One region of the Mesorhizobium sp. WSM4822 genome, then DNA from elsewhere that is predicted to be linked to it. Evidence: predicted binding sites of a transcription regulator. Region 1 holds the regulator's gene; each other region holds the start of a gene.

Region 1 (5,783 bases):
ATCCTGCGCCAGGATGATCAGTGAATTGGCGCCCTGCGAGATCAGGCTTTCGACATCGGTAAGCTGCTTGCCGGGATTGGACTGCGCATCGGCGGAGATGTACTTGTCGCCGGCGGCCTCGATCGCCGTCTTCATGGCGGCCTCGTCGGTCTTCCAGCGTTCTTCCTGGAAGTTGGACCACGAAACGCCGACAACCTTGTCCTTCGCCTGCGCGACAGACGCGAGCGTCAGCGACATGGCGGCACCCGCCAGGATGGCGGCCGTGAATCTTTTCATATTATCCTCCCTGCGCCGCGTATGGCGCGACCAAACTGACCCGAGGGCCGGCACAGAGGCTCTATTTTTTCGAGCCTCGAAAAAATACTGGGCCAACGCCCGAACGCTGTCAACATCGATTCTGATGGATTTTGATGTCATTTCGAGTTTTTTTCGAGTCTCGGAATAAATAAATGACACGGCCTGCAGCTTCTGCCAGTATTTACCGGCGTCACCGACAGCGTTCCAGGGGCAGGAGGAACCGCGGCGACCGGGAGGATATGAAAGAACATGTCGGTCGGAATCCGCCACGACGATCTGCGCCGCCGCAACCGCGCCATGGTGATCGCGGCAGTGCGCCGCGCCGGACAGCCGTCGCGAACCGAGATTGCCGCGACCACAAGCCTCAGCCATTCGACCATCTCGGCGATTTCATCCGACCTGATCGTCGAAGGCATCCTGACCGAAAGCAAGCCGAGCGAGGCCGGCTCGCTCAAACGCGGCCGGCCGCAGGTCGGCCTCAGTCTCAATCCGGAAGCGGCCGCGGTAATGACCGTGGTGCTGTCGCTGAACTTCCTCTCCGTCGCCGTCATCGACTATGCCGGCCAGGTAATATCCGAGGAGCAGCGCCGGCTGGACACGCTGACGATGTCGCGCGAGTCGCTGATCGGGGAATGCACGGCCATCGTGCGGCGCCGCCTGGCAGATCCCGACCTGGACGTGCGCAGCATCGCCCGCATCGCGCTGGCCATCCAGGGCATCACCGACACCCGTGCCCGCGCCATGCTGTGGTCGCCGATCACGCCGCACACCGACATCGCCTTCGCCGACATATTCGAAGACGAGTTCGGCATCCCTGCCATAATGGAGAACGACTGCAACATGATGGCGGTGGCGCTGCGCTGGCGCGACCCCGATCGTTACCGCGACGATTTCATCGCTATCCTTTTGTCGCATGGCATCGGCATGGGACTGGTGCTGAAGGGCGAATTGTTCACCGGCACCCATTCTTCGGGCGGCGAATTCGGCCACATGATCCATCGGCCGAACGGCGCGCTATGTCGCTGCGGACGGCGCGGCTGCGTCGAAGCCTATGCGGGCAATTACGCCATCTGGCGCAACGCCAGGCAGATGGGCGAGGATGCAGAACCCGTTGCCGATGTCAGCGACGCCGACATGCGCGCCCTGGCTGCCGCGGCCCGCGAAGGTGACGGACCCGAACGGGAAGCCTATCGCAAGGCCGGCGAAGCGCTCGGCTACGGCCTCGGCAGCCTGTTCGCGCTGATCGATCCGGCGCCGGTCGCCATGGTCGGTGTCAGCGCCGCCGCCTTCGACCTGATCGAGCCGGCATTGCGGCAAGCGATTGCCCAGACCGCCGGCGGCCAGCATTCCAAATCGATTTCTTTCGACACCGAGCCGAACGAACTGCCGCTGATCCGCGAAGGCTGCGCCATGCGGGCGCTGATCTTCGTCGATCAGGAGATTTTTGCGCCGGGCGTGCAGGCGAGATCCGGTTTCGGCGGCAAGAACGTGGCGTGAGTTCAAACGAGGGAGTTCAGTCCTCTCGGATGGCGTATCCGGCCCCACGGATCGTGCGGATGACATCAGGCATACGGCCATTGTTGACCGCCTTGCGCAGCCGGCCGACATGCACGTCGACCGTGCGCTCATCGATGTAGATCGTCTCGCCCCAGACATTGTCGAGCAGTTGGCTGCGCGAGAACACGCGGCCTGGATGGCGCATCATGAATTCGAGCAGGCGGAATTCCGTCGGCCCAAGCCGGATCTCGCTCTTCTTGCGATAGACACGGTGCGACTCGCGATCGAGCACGATATCGCCGACCTTGAGCACGCTGGACAGCACTTCCGGCTTGGCCCGGCGCAGCAGCGCCTTGACCCTGGCCATGAACTCCGGCGTCGAGAAGGGCTTGACCAGATAGTCGTCGGCGCCGGTCGACAGGCCGCGCACGCGGTCGCTTTCCTCGCCTCGCGCGGTCAGCATGATGATCGGCAGCCGCTCGGTCTCGGGACGCATTCGCAGGCGCCGGCAGAGTTCGATGCCCGAAACCGCAGGCACCATCCAGTCGAGCACCAGAAGATCGGGAACGTTCTCCTGCAGCCGGATTTCGGCCTCATCGCCGCGCGTCACCACCTCGACCTGGTAACCTTCGGATTCAAGATTGTAGCGGAGCAGCACGCCTAGCGGCTCCTCATCCTCCACCACCATGATGCGTGGTGCGATCATCGGCTGGTCACCCCTGTTATGCCGCTGGCGCGGACATTGCCGTCTCGTCCTGCTTCGGACGATTGGCTGGCAGCTGCGTGCCGGTCAAAACATAGTAGGCATTTTCGGCGATGTTGGTCACGTGGTCGCCGATCCGCTCGAGGTTCTTGGCGCAAAACAACAGGTGCGTGCACGCCGTGATGTTGCGGGGATCTTCCATCATGTAGGTCAGCAGCTCGCGGAACACCGAGGTGTATTTGACGTCGATGCGTTCATCATTGTTTCTGAGCGTGGCAAGCGCTGCCGCGTCAGCGGCGGCATACTCGTCGACGACCCCCTGCACCTGGATCAGCACCAGCTGCGCCATCGCGTCGATCGAATGCGAAAGATCGTGCGGCGTGACGCTCAGCCCGACAGTGCCGACGCGCTTGGCGATGTTCTTGGCAAGGTCGCCGATGCGCTCGAGGTCGCCGGCCATGCGGATCGAACCGACCACCGCACGCAGATCGTTGGCCATTGGCTGGCGCTTGGCGATCAGCGTGATGGCGCGATCGTCCAGCTCGCGCTGGCGGGCATCCATGATGGCATCGTCGGAAACCACGCGCTGCGCCAGCGCATTGTCCGAATTGAGCAAAGCCTTGGTCGAGCCACTGACCATCGAGCGGGCGAGATCGCCCATGTCGCGGATCAGCTGGCTGATCTGCTCCAGATCCTCATCGAAAGATGCAACGGTATGTTCACCCATGATCTTCGTCCCTCATATGCCTGAGCTCAGCCGAACCGGCCGGTGATGTAGTCCTGGGTGCGTTTGTCGTCGGGGGTGGTGAACATCTTGTCGGTGGCGCCCTCCTCGACCAGATAGCCTAGATGGAACATCGCGGTGCGCTGCGACACGCGCGCTGCCTGCTGCATCGAATGGGTGACGATGACGATCGTATAGTTCTGGCGCAGTTCGTCGATCAGTTCCTCGACGCGAGCAGTGGCGATCGGGTCGAGCGCCGAACACGGTTCGTCCATCAGGATCACCTCGGGTGACACGGCGATGGCGCGTGCAATGCACAGACGCTGCTGCTGGCCACCGGAAAGACCCGTGCCAGGTTCCTGCAAACGGTCCTTCACCTCGTTCCAGATTGCCGCCTTCTTCAGGCTCGACTCGACGATCTGATCCATGTCGGCCTTGCGCTTGGCCAATCCGTGGATGCGCGGGCCATAGGCGACGTTCTCGTAGATCGACTTGGGGAACGGATTGGGTTTCTGGAACACCATGCCGACGCGCGCCCTGAGTTCGACGACATCGATGTTCTTGTCGTAGATGTCTTCTTCGTCGAGCGTTATCTTGCCGGTTACCCGCGCGGAATCGATGGTGTCGTTCATGCGGTTGAGGCAGCGCAGGAAGGTCGACTTGCCGCAGCCGGAAGGGCCGATCAGCGCCGTCACCTGATTCAGGCGGACGTCGAGATTGACATCGAACAGCGCCTGCTTCTCGCCATAGAACACGCCGACCTTGTCGCCGCGCATTTTGATCACTTCGTTCGACTTGGCGTTCATCTTATCGCCCACTGCGTTTTCAAGGGACTGTTCGGTCATGATGTTCATACCAAAATGCCTTTTTTCTACCAGCGCCGCTCGAACCGACGCCGAAGCACGATCGCGGTGATGTTCATGGCCATGAGGAAGACGAGCAGGATGATGATCGCGCCCGACATGCGCTCGACGAAGGCGCGCTCGGCCTCGTTCGCCCACATATAGATCTGCACCGGCAGCGCGGTGGCCGGATCGAAAGGCGTCGTCGGTGGATCGGCGACGAAGGCGACCATGCCGATTAGCAGCAGGGGCGCGGTTTCACCGAGCGCACGCGCTAGACCGATGATGGTGCCGGTGAGGATGCCGGGTGCGGCAAGCGGCAGGATGTGCTGGAACACCATCTGCATCTTGGAGGCGCCAAGACCGAGAGCCGCCGAGCGGATCGACGGCGGCACCGCGGCAAGTGCAGCGCGCGTCGCGATGATGATCGTCGGCAGCGTCATCAGTGTCAGCACCAGGCCGCCGACGAAAGCGGCGGAGCGCGGCATGCCCAGGAAATTGATGAACACCGCGAGGCCGAGCAAGCCGAAGACGATTGACGGCACCGCTGCCAGATTGTTGATGTTGACCTCGATAAGGTCGGTGAAACGGTTCTTCTTGGCGAACTCCTCCAGATAGATGGAGGCGGCGACGCCGATCGGCAGCGCCAGGAGCAACACGATCACCATCATATAAAACGAGCCGATGATCGCCACGCCCATGCCCGAGGTTTCCGGGCGGCTGGAGGCGCCGTAGGTGAACAGGCCGCTGTTGAAGTGCTCGGCCATCGCGCCCTCGGCCTTGAGCTTGTTCATCCAGGTGATCTGCTGGTCCGAGACCTTGCGTCGCGCTTCCTCGACACTGAGGTCGATCTGGCCCTTGAAAGCCGAGTCGAGATTGGCGGCGGCGAGGATGTTGACGTTGCGTGTCGTGCCGATCACGGACGGATCGGCGGCAACGATGTCGCGCAACTGGACGCGGGCGCCTTCCGACAGGAAGCCCTTGAGCTTCTGGATCATCGGCTTGTCATCAGGAGAGATGCCGAGCTTGGCCACAAGCGCGTTTTCGGCGAGCCTGGGATAATTTGCCTTGATCAGAACGCTCGGATCGGTTGCACGCTTGCCGGAAGGATCGATCACCTTCTCGTCGAACGAGATCGGCAGTGATACCGTCGTCTGCCAGAAGGCGGTGTAGCCTTTCGAGACGATGGTGATCAGCATGATTGCCAGGAACGCCAGGCCTACGGAAATCGCCACGACGCCATAGATGCGGAAACGGCGTTCGGCGGCGTAACGGGCCTTCAGGCCGATGTCGCGGCGCGGATGGGCCGCCGCCCTGACCATCGTATCCATGGAAATGTCGGTCATTCGTACTGCTCCCGATATTTGCGCACGATGTAGAGCGCGACGATGTTCATCACCAACGTCAGCGCGAACAGCGTCAGGCCGAGTGCGAAGGCGACCAGCGTCTGCGGCGAATTGAACTCGAGGTCGCCGGTGAGCTGGTTGACGATCTTGACGGTGATGGTCGTCATCGCCTCGAACGGGTTGATGGTGAGGTTGGCGGCGACGCCCGCCGCCAGCACGACAATCATCGTTTCGCCGATGGCGCGCGAGGCGGTCAGCAGGATGGCGCCGACGATGCCGGGCAGTGCAGCCGGCAGGATCACCCGCTTGATCGTCTCGGAGCGGGTCGCGCCGAGGCCAAGCGACCCGTCGCGCATGGCGCGCGGCACCGCGGT
Region 2 (5,783 bases), on a different contig from region 1:
TTCGAAGGTACGCTCGGCCGTTTACCGGCCCTGGTACAAGCTGTTCTTCTGGCTGTTCGTGGCCGATGCCATCCTGCTTGGCTGGCTGGGCTCGCAGCCGGCCGAAGGCAGCTATGTGTTCATGGCGCAGATGGCGACATTGTTCTACTTCGCCTTCTTCCTGATCGCGCTGCCGGTGCTCGGCCTGATCGAGACGCCGCGACGGCTGCCGAACTCGATCACCGAGGCGGTCCTCGAGAAGAACAAGGGCGGCAGCGGACATCCGGCGGGCGCTACGGCGGCGCCGGAAACCAAAGGCTGAGCGGGTAGAGAATCTAAGGGGATTTGGCATGAAAAAGATTCTCACCTCGCTGGCGCTGGTCGGCCTCGTGGCCGTCGGCATCGGGTCGGCGGGCACTTGGGCGATCGCCGCCGAAGAGGCGCACAACGCCGCCGCGCCGACGCATTTCCCGATCCACGAGCCGAAGGAAATGGACTGGAGCTTCACCGGCCCGTTCGGCACCTATGACAAGGCGCAGCTGCAGCGCGGCCTCAAGGTCTACAAGGAAGTCTGCGCGGCCTGCCATTCGATGAACATGGTGGCGTTCCGCACGCTGTCGGACCTCGGCTATTCCGATGCGCAGATCAAGACGCTGTCGGCCGAGTACACGATCCATGACGGTCCCAACGATGCCGGCGACATGTTCGATCGTCCCGGCAAGCCGTCCGACCACTTCCCGCCACCGTTCGCAAACGACGAAGCGGCCGCCGCTTCCAATGGTGGTGCTGCTCCGCCCGACATGTCGCTGCTGGCCAAGGCGCGCGGCGTCGAGCGCGGCTTTCCGCAATTCGTCTTCGACATCTTCACCCAGTATGACGCGGGCGGCCCCGACTATATCCACTCGCTGTTGACAGGCTATAACGAGACACCGCCTGCCGGCATGGTCATCCCGGAAGGCACCCACTACAACCCTTATTTCATGTCGGGCGTGTCGCTGAAGATGCCCAACCCGCTCTCCGACGGCCAGGTGACCTATGATGACGGCGCGCCGCAGACGGTCGACCAGTACTCCCGCGACGTTTCCGCCTTCCTGATGTGGGCGGCCGAGCCGCATATGGAAGACCGCAAGAAGACCGGCTTTCGCGTGCTGGTGTTCCTGCTTCTGTTCGGCGCTCTGGTCTATCTAACCAAGCGCAAGGTGTGGGAAGGCGTGGCGCATTGAGCCACACAATCAAGTGATCGCGAAGGGCGCCGGGAGGCGCCCTTTTGCATTTCCGGAGGCTGGTCATGTCACATGGCCGTCACCGCATCCGGCGATCCTGTGCTGCTCTCATCAAAGGATCGCATTCATGAAAAGATACGCATCGCTCGCGGCAGGCCTGTTGCTGCTCATCGTCGGCTCGGCCGCGCAAGCAGAAGACGCCCGGCCCTTCATCACCAACAAGGATGTCGACCTGACGATGATCGTGCCACCGCCGCCGGCAAACGATTCGGCGCAGACCAAGGCCGAACTCGGCGAGGTGCTGACTTTGCAGGTCACGCGCACCCCGGAGATGGTCGCCAGCGCGGTGGCCGATGCCGAGGAGAATGTCTGGCGCTTCGCCGACGTCATGGGGCCGAAATTCAACAAGGAAACGCTGCCGAAATTCAGCGCCTTCTTCGATCGCCTGGTGGCTACCGAAGGCGCTGTCGTCGATCCCGCCAAGGATGTCTGGAAGCGCCCGCGCCCGCATCAGCTCAGCGATCTCGTCAAGCCTGCGGTCAAGCTGTCGAGCTCCGGTTCCTGGCCTTCCGGACACGCCACCGTCGGCACGATGATGGGCATCATTCTGTCCGACATGGTTCCGGAAAAGCGCGCCGAGATCATGGCACGCGCGAGCAAATACGCTCACAACCGCGTGGTTGGCGGCATCCATTTTGCGTCCGATGTCGAGATGGGCAGGATTTCCGGCAGCGTCATTGCCGCGGTCCTGCTCAACCGGGACGACTTCAAGGCTGAATATGAAGTGGCCAGGGCCGAGCTTCGTTCCGATCTCGGCATGTAATCCTCGTCAGCCGGATTTAGACGGGAAGGGGCGCTTAAGGCGCTCCTTTTTTGTCTGCGCCATTGCTTAGGCGGAAGTTCGGCAATTAGTCCGTTGGCATGGCGGCATGAGGTTGATATTCGACGCATCGAACGGTGGCGAGAAGCTCGTCCCGCCATGGCTTTTGGATTTCGATGATGCGGCTCAGCGACTGTCACAACTTTTCCGATTTCCGCCACATGGCGCAGCGGCGGCTGCCAGGGCCGATCTTCAATTACATCGACGGCGCGGCGGACGACGAGGTCACCTACCGCCGCAACACCGAAAGCTTCGAGACCTGCGATCTGGTTCCCAATGTGCTGCGCGGGGTGAGCGAGGTCGACATGTCGGTGACGGTCATGGGCCAGAAGCTGGCGATGCCGTTCTATTGCTCGCCGACCGCCTTGCAGCGCCTGTTCCACCATCAGGGCGAGCGCGCGGTCGCCAAGGCCGCGGCCAAGTATGGCACCATGTTCGGCGTCTCGTCGCTTGGCACCGTCAGCCTCGAGGAGGCGCGCAGCATCAGCAGCAGCCCGCAGGTCTACCAGTTCTATTTCCATCGGGATCGCGGTCTCAACCGGGCGATGATGCAGCGCGCCAAGGCGGTCGGCGTCGAGGTGATGATGCTGACCGTCGACAGCATCACCGGAGGAAATCGCGAGCGCGACAAACGCACCGGCTTTGCCATTCCCTTCAAGCTCAACTTTGCCGGAATGGCGCAGTTCGCGCTCAAGCCGGCCTGGGCGATTAACTATTTCACCCATGAGGGGTTCAAGCTGCCGCAGCTCGACGAGCATGTCGACATGGGTGGCGGCACGATGTCGATCAGCCGCTACTTCACCGAGATGCTAGACCCGTCGATGACGTGGGACGACGTCGCCGAGATGGTCAAGCTTTGGGCGGGTCCGTTCTGCCTCAAGGGCGTCATGTCGGTGGAGGATGCAAGACGCGCCGTCGACATCGGCTGCAGCGGCATCGTGCTGTCGAACCATGGCGGGCGGCAGCTGGATGGCTCGCGGGCGGCGTTCGACCAGCTTGCCGAGATCGTCGATGCCGTTGGCGACAGGATCGACGTCATCATGGATGGCGGCGTGCAGCGCGGCACGCATGTGCTGAAGGCGCTGTCGCTCGGTGCCAAGGCCGTCGGCGTCGGACGCTACTATCTGTTCCCGCTCGCGGCGGCGGGCCAGCCCGGCGTCGAACGGGCCCTTGAGCAGATGCGGGTCGAGATCGAACGTGGCATGAAGCTGATGGGCTGCAGTTCGATCGAACAATTGTCGCGCAAGAACCTCCGTTTCAGGTAATCTCGACCCATGAAATCCTCCCTTGAAGACACGCTGCTTGCCGCGATCCGCACCATTCCGGACTATCCCAAGCCCGGCATCCTGTTTCGCGACATCACCACCCTGCTCGGCAATGCGCGCGCCTTCCGCCGCGCCATCGACGAACTGGTGCATCCCTATGCCGGCCAGAAGATCGACAAGATCGCCGGCATCGAGGCACGTGGATTCATCCTTGGCGGCGCCGTCGCCCATCAGCTCTCGGCCGGCTTCGTGCCGATCCGCAAGAAAGGCAAGCTGCCCTACGAGACGGTGCGCGTCGCCTATAGCCTGGAATATGGCCTGGACGAGATGGAGATGCACAAGGACGGCGTTGCTCCGGGCGAGAAGGTGATCCTTGTCGACGATCTGATCGCCACCGGCGGCACCGCGGAAGCGGCAGTCAAGCTGCTGCGCCAGATCGGCGCCGACATCCTCGCTGCCTGTTTTGTCATCGACCTGCCGGACCTCGGCGGTCGCGCCAAGCTCGAAGCGCTCGGTGTGCCGGTCAGGACGCTGATAGGGTTCGAGGGGCATTAGGTTTCTCCCTCGCCCCGTTTACGGGGAGAGGGAAGCGAAGCGAGCAACGCCAGCGGAGCAGGGTGAGGGGTAAGTACGACCGTCGAGTTTAAGACACCAACGCTGGCGCCGCCCCTCATCCGCCCTTCGGGCACCTTCTCCCCGTAAACGGGGCGAAGGAAAAAGCTACTCCACCTTCACCAGCACGGCGCTTTCGAACTCGAGCACCTTGTCGCCGGTGGGATTGAAAGCTTCCGAACGCAGCGCGAGAAGCCGCCAGCCGGGGCGTGAGGCGATCGGGCGGTGCGACAGCGCGGTGCGCGTGAAGGTGATGGCTTGCCCGGCATAGACCGGCTTCAGCCATTTCAGGTTCTTGAAGCCGGGCGAGGGGCCGAATTCCGGCACCGGACCGGGACCGCTCCACGCAGCGATCTCTGCGTCCATGCGGTTTTCCAGATTGAGTTTCATCCAGGTCGCGGCCGTGTGCCAGCCAGACGCGCAGAGGCCGCCGAGCACGCTTTTCTTCGCGGCCTCCTCGTCGATATGGAAGATCTGCGGGTCGTACTTGCGGGCGAAGGCCTTGATCGCCTCGGGCTCGAATGTGTGCGAGCCAAGCGTGACGGTGGTGCCGATACGGAAGAACTCGTCCAGTGTCATGCTTGGCTCCCCGCGGCATCGCGCGTGAGGAACATGACGGAGTTCTCGAGCTCGAAGACGCTTTCGCCACGCTGGTTGAACAGCTCGCTGCGCATGGTGACGAAGCCGAGTTGCGGCTTCGATTTCGACAGGCGCTTGGCAACAACCATCAGGGTGCCGGTCAGTTGGTCGCCGGCCAGGACCGGTTTCTTCCATTTGACCTGATCGACGCCGGGCGCGCCCTGGCAGGTCGAGTCCAGCAGGAACGCGTCGCAGAGCATGCGCATGAACATGGCGCAGGTGTGCCAGCCCGACGCTGCCAGCCCGCCGAGGATGCTGGCCTTGCCGGCTTCCTCGTCGAGATGCATCGGCTGCGGGTCGAATTCTCCGGCAAATTCGACGATCTCGGCGGCACTCACGAGCTTGGAGCCGAGGTCGATCGATGCGCCCTCGATGAAGTCCTCATAGGCCCATGTTTTTATCTCTGCAGTCATGGTCTGGAATCCGGCTTGTCGACCCACGATCCCCAGGATCGGGATTTCCGGATGCAGGCCGGCGTTCATTTGGTCAAGCGATTTTTACTGCGCCAGCCTGTGGCAGCCGATCGACAAGGCCACTCAGAGCCAGCCGCGGCGGCGGAAGTACCAGAAGGGCAGGATCGCCGACAGCACCATCATGGCGATGGCGAAGGGATAGCCAAGTTGCCATTTCAACTCGGGGATGATGTCGAAATTCATGCCGTAGATCGAGGCGACCAAAGTCGGCGGCAGGAAGATGACGGCGGCGACCGAGAAGATCTTGATGATGGCGTTCTGCTCGATCGAGATCATGCCGAGCGTGGCGTCTAGCAGGAAGGAGATCTTCTGCGACAGGAAGGTGGCGTGGTCGGCGAGCGACAGCACGTCGCGAGACAGCGTCTTGATGCGCGCCTTGGTGTCCTTGCTCATCTTGGTGCGGGTCGAGGCATGGGCGAAGAAGCCTGCCAGGCGCTGCAGCGAGATCAGGCTGTCGCGGATCGAGGAGGCAATGTCCTCCTTGCGGCCGATGGCTTTCAGCAACTCCTGGAAATCACGGTTGCGCTTGGAAACCTTGGTCGACCGCGCCTCGAAGATATCGCGCGAGATCGCCTCGATGTCGCGGCCGGCGCGTTCCAGAATGTCGGCGAGACGATCGACGATCGCCTCCAGCAAGCCGATCAGAATGGTGTCGCCGCTGGTGCAGCCGGTCGCCACCTTTTCGGCGCGCTGCGGAAAGGTCTTGAAAGCT
Region 3 (5,783 bases), on a different contig from region 1:
CGCGGTCGTCGCCGGCATTTCCGGTTACACCGCCTGGGGCTGGCTCTACGTGCAATGGCTCTGGGTCGATGAGCGGCTGCGCGGCCAGCACATGGCCGGCAAGATGCTGGATGCGGCCGAACACGAAGCGGTGGCGCGCGGCTGTCGAAACGCCTGGATCGACACCTTCAATCCGAACGCCGCCAAGGTCTACCAGCGTCAGGGTTACGAGCCCTTTGGAACGCTTGCCGATTTCCCTATCGGCCGCAGCCGCATCTTTCTACAGAAGAGGCTGGCGTTGGCCTGATCCATCCCGGCGGAACCGGGATGGACTGTCTTCCTGCCTGACCCGCAATCCGAACGAAGGTGGTTATGGTCCGGCGGACCGTTACTCGGCCGGAACCAGGCCTGGGTCTCCCATCGGGCTTGCTCTGGTTTCCTTGCGTGCCGACGCACGGGCGAGCACGCTTTGGCGGTTTACGGATCTGCGCTCGGCATCGATGCGATGGATCAGGATTTCCGCACGCTCGATCGACCCGAGCAGGGCCAGGATCGTGCCGCGTTCGGCGGCACCGGCATTCGGTCCGAGCGCCAGCGTGCGGGCACGCAGTTCCTCGACCCCGGGCAGATTTACATGGCCGGCCGGCATCTGCGGGCTGGAAATTCCGTAAGTAGGCAAGATTTCGCGCAGCGACGTGTCGAGCTTGTTCAGCGCGACGTCGACGATGGCTTGCGCCGGGTTGCTGAACTTCTCGCGCCTGACGCGGCGCGCCACCTGATGCATCGATTCCGTCAGGGCGGCCGTGAAGTCGGCTTCCTCGATCAGGCTGGCGATCAGATCGAGCTGTTCGTAAGGCAGATCCTCCTTCATCAGCGCGGCGGTGTAGGCGCGGATATCGCGGCTGAGGATGTCGGTCGCCAGATAGTGCTCGCCCGGATCCGACGGCGCCTTCTTGGAAGAGCGTGCGATGTCGAGGAACATGGCGCCGGCCTCCAGATGGCGGGCCGTCTCTTGCTGCACGGCGGGAATGGCCTTGGCAAAATCGCTGGCCAGTTTGCGGTCGAGGAATTTCGGCGTCGAGAAATCCTCCGCGTCGTCGGCATCCGTGTGGCCGACACGCGATAGCACCCGCTCGAACACGCCGATGAACGGGAATAGCAGCACTGTGTTGAAGACGTTGAAGAAGGTCGAGTAGAGGCCGACCGCGACCGGCACCAGGGGGAAGGTCTCCTTGCCGTCGACAATCACCGGAACGGCCGGATCGCCGCCGAAGAACTGCATGGCCCATTCCAGCACCTGGATGGAGACGAAGAACAGAGGGATGGTGATGCACACCCCGATGATGTTGAACGAGATGTGCGCATAGGCGGTCCGCTTGGCGTTCTTCGAAAGGTTGAGCGAAGCCATCCACGACGTGATCGTGGTGCCGAGATCGGCGCCGAGCGAGAAGGCGACGGCGGTTGTCCAGTCGAGAATGCCCGCCGCGCCAAGGCCCATGACGATGCCGATCGTCGCCGAGGACGAGTGGATCATCGCGGTCACGCCGGCGGCGATGAACACGCATTTGAAAAGGTTGAGGTAGGAGTCGGCCGTCAGCGTCTGCAGCAGCGCCATGACTTCCGGCAGGTTGCGAAGCGGACGCAGGCCGCCGGTCATCAGGTTGAGGCCGTAGAAGATCAGAGCGAAACCCATGCAGGCGAGCGCTATGTTCTTCACCTTTTCGCTTTTGGCGAAGCAGTAGACCAGCGAGAACACGCCGGCCAGGATCAATCCGAGCGGACCGAGCGGCAGGGCGATGAGCCCGTTGCCGAGCGTGGTGCCGATGTTGGCGCCCATGATCACGCTGATCGCCGGCCGCAGGGCGATGACACCGGCATTGACCAGCCCGACGACCATGACGCTCATCGCCGTCGACGACTGGATGACGCCGGTGATCAGCGTTCCCGCCAGCACGCCTTTGACCGGCGTACCGGCTGCCTTGGCGAGAAAATCGCGCATCCGGTTGACCGACAGGGCCTGGATGCCGTTTGCCATGAAATCCAGACCGAGCATGAAGATGCCCAAGCCGCCGATCACCGGCACGAGGATGTCCTTGAAGATATCTATGTCCATTTCAGGCAGTCCCCAACAAGTCGCCACGACGACGCGGTATGAAGTTCAGTTGCTGCGCAAGGCAGCTTTCGTTCGGGTCAGTTTCCGACCGGCAATTGCCTTGCCCAATAATGTTCGATCTGGCCAATGAGCGCTTTCGGCAGCGGCACATAGCCGAGTGCGGTGGCGTCGCCGGCACCTTGCGCGAAGGCGAGCCGGAAAAGATCATGCACGCGGCGATAGCGATGTTCCGAACGCCCCGCGACCTGGACAACGGCGAACACCGCCGTGCTGATCGGGTACGCACCATCTCCGCTGCGATTGGTGAGGGAGGCGAAGAAGTCGGTCGTTTCCCCCCAGGCGACGGAGGTGGCCGCTGCTTGCACGCCCTGCGGGTCCGGTTTGACGAACTTGCCGGATTTGTTCTGGACCGCTGCGAAGGGAAGGCCGGCGCGAAGAACCTGGCCGTATTCGGCGTAGGCAATCGCCCCCTTGCTCGCAGCCACGGCACGAAGAAGCGCTTGCGTACCTTCCGCGCCTGTCCCGAGCGGCCAGTCGATCAGAGTGTCGGCTCCAGGCTTCGTCTTCCAGTCTTCGCTTGTCGATGACAGAAACTCGGTGAAGACATAGGTTGAGCCCGAACCGTCCTGCCGGTGGATGACGCTGATGGCGAGATCGGGAAGGGCTATGTCGGGATTGAGCACCCTTATCGCAGGATCGGACCAGGACTTTATCTTGCCCAGATAGATGTCGGCGATCACCGGGCCGGAGAGGCGCAGACCTTGCTCCGGCAGGCCATCGAGATTGGCGACCACCGCGATCCCGCCCATGACGATCGGAAATTGCTGCTGGCCGTTCCTGGCGAGATCATCAGCCTGCACGGGAACATCCGTGGCGGCGAAATCCAGTTCGGGCTGCGCAAGCCGCATCAGGCCGGCAAGGGATCCGACCGGTTCATAATCGACGGTCCAGTCCAGCGTGAAGAAGTCGCCGCCGTCGGCGCGTGCAGCCTTGTATGTCGTTGCCCACTTGCCGATGATCGGCGCGGCCAGTGTCGACCCCGCACCGCGAATGGGCTCAGCCCGCGCAGCGGATCCGATCATGGCCCCGATGATCGCAAGGGCGAGCGCAGCTGCCACCCCCGAGACCGTCGGCCGTGCACCGCGCAATAACGCTAAACCTGCTGACAACATAAATTGAATCCCAACTATACTGCCGCCGCTATGTGGGCGCGCATCAATGGCCATACGCCTGCGAAATGAGGCGTCAGCTGAAAACAAGATCGCTGTTGTCTTGTATTAATTCTTCTTAACGGTTGGATGACAGTGGGTCCCGGCGGAAAAGCTTTTCGACTATTCCGAAGACCTTTCGACTGCAAAACCTGAGCAAAAAGCCGCATCGCCTGAAAGTCGGCCGGGCGGGAAAGATCATCCTCAAACACTGAGATAGAGACCATCCCGTTCCGGGATGGAAGAGGCTCTAACTGGCGAGTTTTCCGCCCCGCATCGGCCGCGGTGCGCCGGTCGTGCTCGGAAAACTGATTGGCAGGCCGCGCAGCACGCGCACCGCGAGGAAGGCAAAACACTCCGCCTCGACCGCGTCGCCGCTCCAGCCGAGGCTCTCGGCCTGCATCACTTCGACGCCGGCACGGCTGGTCAGCATCGCCATCATGGTCGGGTTGTGGCGGCCGCCGCCGCTGACCACCAGTTTTTTCGGACGGCTTGGTAAGAGGTCGAGTGCCTTGCCGACGGCTCCAGCGGTAAAGGCGGTCAGCAGTGCCGCGCCATCCTCCGCATCCAGCCCTTCCGCCATGGCGGCGCCGAAGTCGAAACGGTCCAGCGATTTGGGATAGGGCTTGGTGAGATAGGGGTGCTGCAGCAGCTTGGCCAGCCGCGCCTCGTCCACCTTGCCCGCACCGCCGAGCGCGCCGTCGCGGTCCATCTCGCCGAGCCCCTTCGACTTGATGAAATCGTTCAGCGGCGCGTTGGCCGGTCCGGTGTCGAAGGCAACGACATTGTCGGCGCCATCCCACCAGGTGATGTTGGCGACGCCGCCGAGATTGAGTACGGCCACCTCGCCATTGGCGCCGGCGCCGCGCATCAACGCCGTGTGATAGACCGCGGCCAGCGGCGCGCCTTGCCCCCCGGCGCGCATGTCGGCCGAGCGGAAATCGTAAGCGACCTTGGTACCCAATATGGCATGCATCAGCTCACCATCGCCGAGTTGCCTTGTCTGGCCCAGCCGTCCAACCTGCGGCGCGCGATGCAGAACGGTCTGGCCGTGAAAACCGACGACGCCGATATCGGCCATCGTCATGCCATAGCCTTCGACCAATTCCTTGACGGCTGCTGACTGGGCACGCGTCAGGGCTTCCTCCGCGGTGTGGAAGATCGCCGGCTCCGGCCCGACAAAGTTCCACGCCCGCGCCTCCGTCAACGTCTCTTCCAGCAGGGAGCGGATCGACGGAGGATAGGGCATCAGCCGGTAGGTGCCGAAATCCTCGATACGTTCGCCGTCGGTCTTGATCAGCGCGACGTCGATGTTGCCGTCCAGCACCGTGCCGGTCATCAGGCCGACGGCCCAGATTGGTTCCATAATCGTTTCCTTGTTGAGCATAATCTTTCCGAAACCGTTTCCCACTTTTCGGGACCATGCTCCAGTCCCCATTGATGAGATCGCCGACAGCTCTACGAAGCCTAACGATTCTACGGTCAAAATGTTGGTCGGATGAATCCGGTTGGCGGGTAAGGTCCAAGACTTGCCCTTTCGAAATGGCGGTCTCGGTGCTGAAAGCCGAGCGGCTTTCGTAGCGCCACAGGCGATGTTGGACCGCGCAACGTCGGTTCTGCAGCCCGTCTGGTTCAACAGCCACCGAGATGCCACATCTTGCCTGTCAGCCCCGAAGGCGCGACCTTGTCTGATCTGGCGAACGCTTCCGCCGAAATCCGCAAGGGAGAGAAAATCATGACCTCATCCGATGTGGCCGTTATTGCAGGCGCGGGCGCTGGTCTGAGCGCCTCGCTTGCGCGCCTTCTCACCCGCGAAGGCTTTCGCGTGGTTCTGGCCGCCCGCAACGTCGAGAAGCTCAGCGCTCTGATCGACGAAACCGGTGCTCTGGCCGTTGAGACGGATGTCGCCGACGCTGCGTCCGTCGCCAGGCTGTTCGACACCGCCGACAAGGCCGGCACGCTGGCGCTCGTGGTGTTCAACGCCAGCGCACGCACCCGCGGCCCGATCGCCGAGCTCGATGCGGAAGCGGTCAAACAGGCATTGCTGGTCGGCGCCTATGGCGGCTTCCTGGTCGGCCAGCAGGCGGCGCGCCGGCTGCTTGTCCGGGGATCCGGTTCGATCCTGTTCACCGGCGCCACTGCCAGTGTGAAGGGCTTTCCCGGCTCGGCCGGCTTTGCCATGCCGAAATTCGGCCTGCGCGGCCTGGCGCAGTCCATGGCCCGCGAACTCGCCCCGCAGAACATCCACGTCGTCCATTTCATTATCGACGGCCAGATCGCGCCGCCCGGACAGGCAGCCGATCCCGACCTACAGGACCGCCGCCTGTCGCCGGATGCCATCGCCGAGGCCTATCTCACAACCCATCGCCAGCATCGCAGCGCCTGGAGCTCGGAGCTTGAGTTACGGCCTTGGGTCGAGACGTTTTGACAATCCAGACGATCGCCCGGCGGGAAGCAACGCGATCCTTCCGCTCTTCCTAATA

The links. The regulator PhoB, encoded in region 1, activates phosphate uptake and scavenging genes when phosphate is short. The targets are predictions, from matches to a motif close to TGTCATNNANCTGTCAT.
Region 2: the regulator PhoB is predicted to act here: its motif matches at 1,269-1,285, upstream of AC0L3E_RS05190 (acid phosphatase).
Region 3: the regulator PhoB is predicted to act here: its motif matches at 3,380-3,396, upstream of pstS (phosphate ABC transporter substrate-binding protein PstS).

The regions. Positions count from the first base shown of each region.
Region 1 covers NZ_JBVVQM010000003.1:38,387-44,169, forward strand. The annotation lists gene xylF (D-xylose ABC transporter substrate-binding protein) at 1-276, opposite strand, end outside; gene AC0L3E_RS08185 (ROK family protein) at 547-1,794, shown strand; gene phoB (phosphate regulon transcriptional regulator PhoB) at 1,811-2,500, opposite strand; gene phoU (phosphate signaling complex protein PhoU) at 2,517-3,224, opposite strand; gene pstB (phosphate ABC transporter ATP-binding protein PstB) at 3,251-4,075, opposite strand; gene pstA (phosphate ABC transporter permease PstA) at 4,093-5,409, opposite strand; gene pstC (phosphate ABC transporter permease subunit PstC) at 5,406-5,783, opposite strand, start outside.
Region 2 covers NZ_JBVVQM010000002.1:62,822-68,604, reverse strand. The annotation lists gene AC0L3E_RS05200 (cytochrome b) at 1-301, shown strand, start outside; gene AC0L3E_RS05195 (cytochrome c1) at 330-1,202, shown strand; gene AC0L3E_RS05190 (acid phosphatase) at 1,330-2,025, shown strand; gene AC0L3E_RS05185 (alpha-hydroxy acid oxidase) at 2,202-3,347, shown strand; gene AC0L3E_RS05180 (adenine phosphoribosyltransferase) at 3,357-3,902, shown strand; gene AC0L3E_RS05175 (MaoC family dehydratase) at 4,068-4,538, opposite strand; gene AC0L3E_RS05170 (MaoC family dehydratase) at 4,535-5,011, opposite strand; gene corA (magnesium/cobalt transporter CorA) at 5,135-5,783, opposite strand, start outside.
Region 3 covers NZ_JBVVQM010000006.1:329,668-335,450, forward strand. The annotation lists gene AC0L3E_RS16735 (GNAT family N-acetyltransferase) at 1-286, shown strand, start outside; gene AC0L3E_RS16740 (Na/Pi cotransporter family protein) at 368-2,092, opposite strand; gene pstS (phosphate ABC transporter substrate-binding protein PstS) at 2,170-3,174, opposite strand; gene AC0L3E_RS16750 (anhydro-N-acetylmuramic acid kinase) at 3,551-4,666, opposite strand; gene AC0L3E_RS16755 (SDR family NAD(P)-dependent oxidoreductase) at 5,036-5,728, shown strand.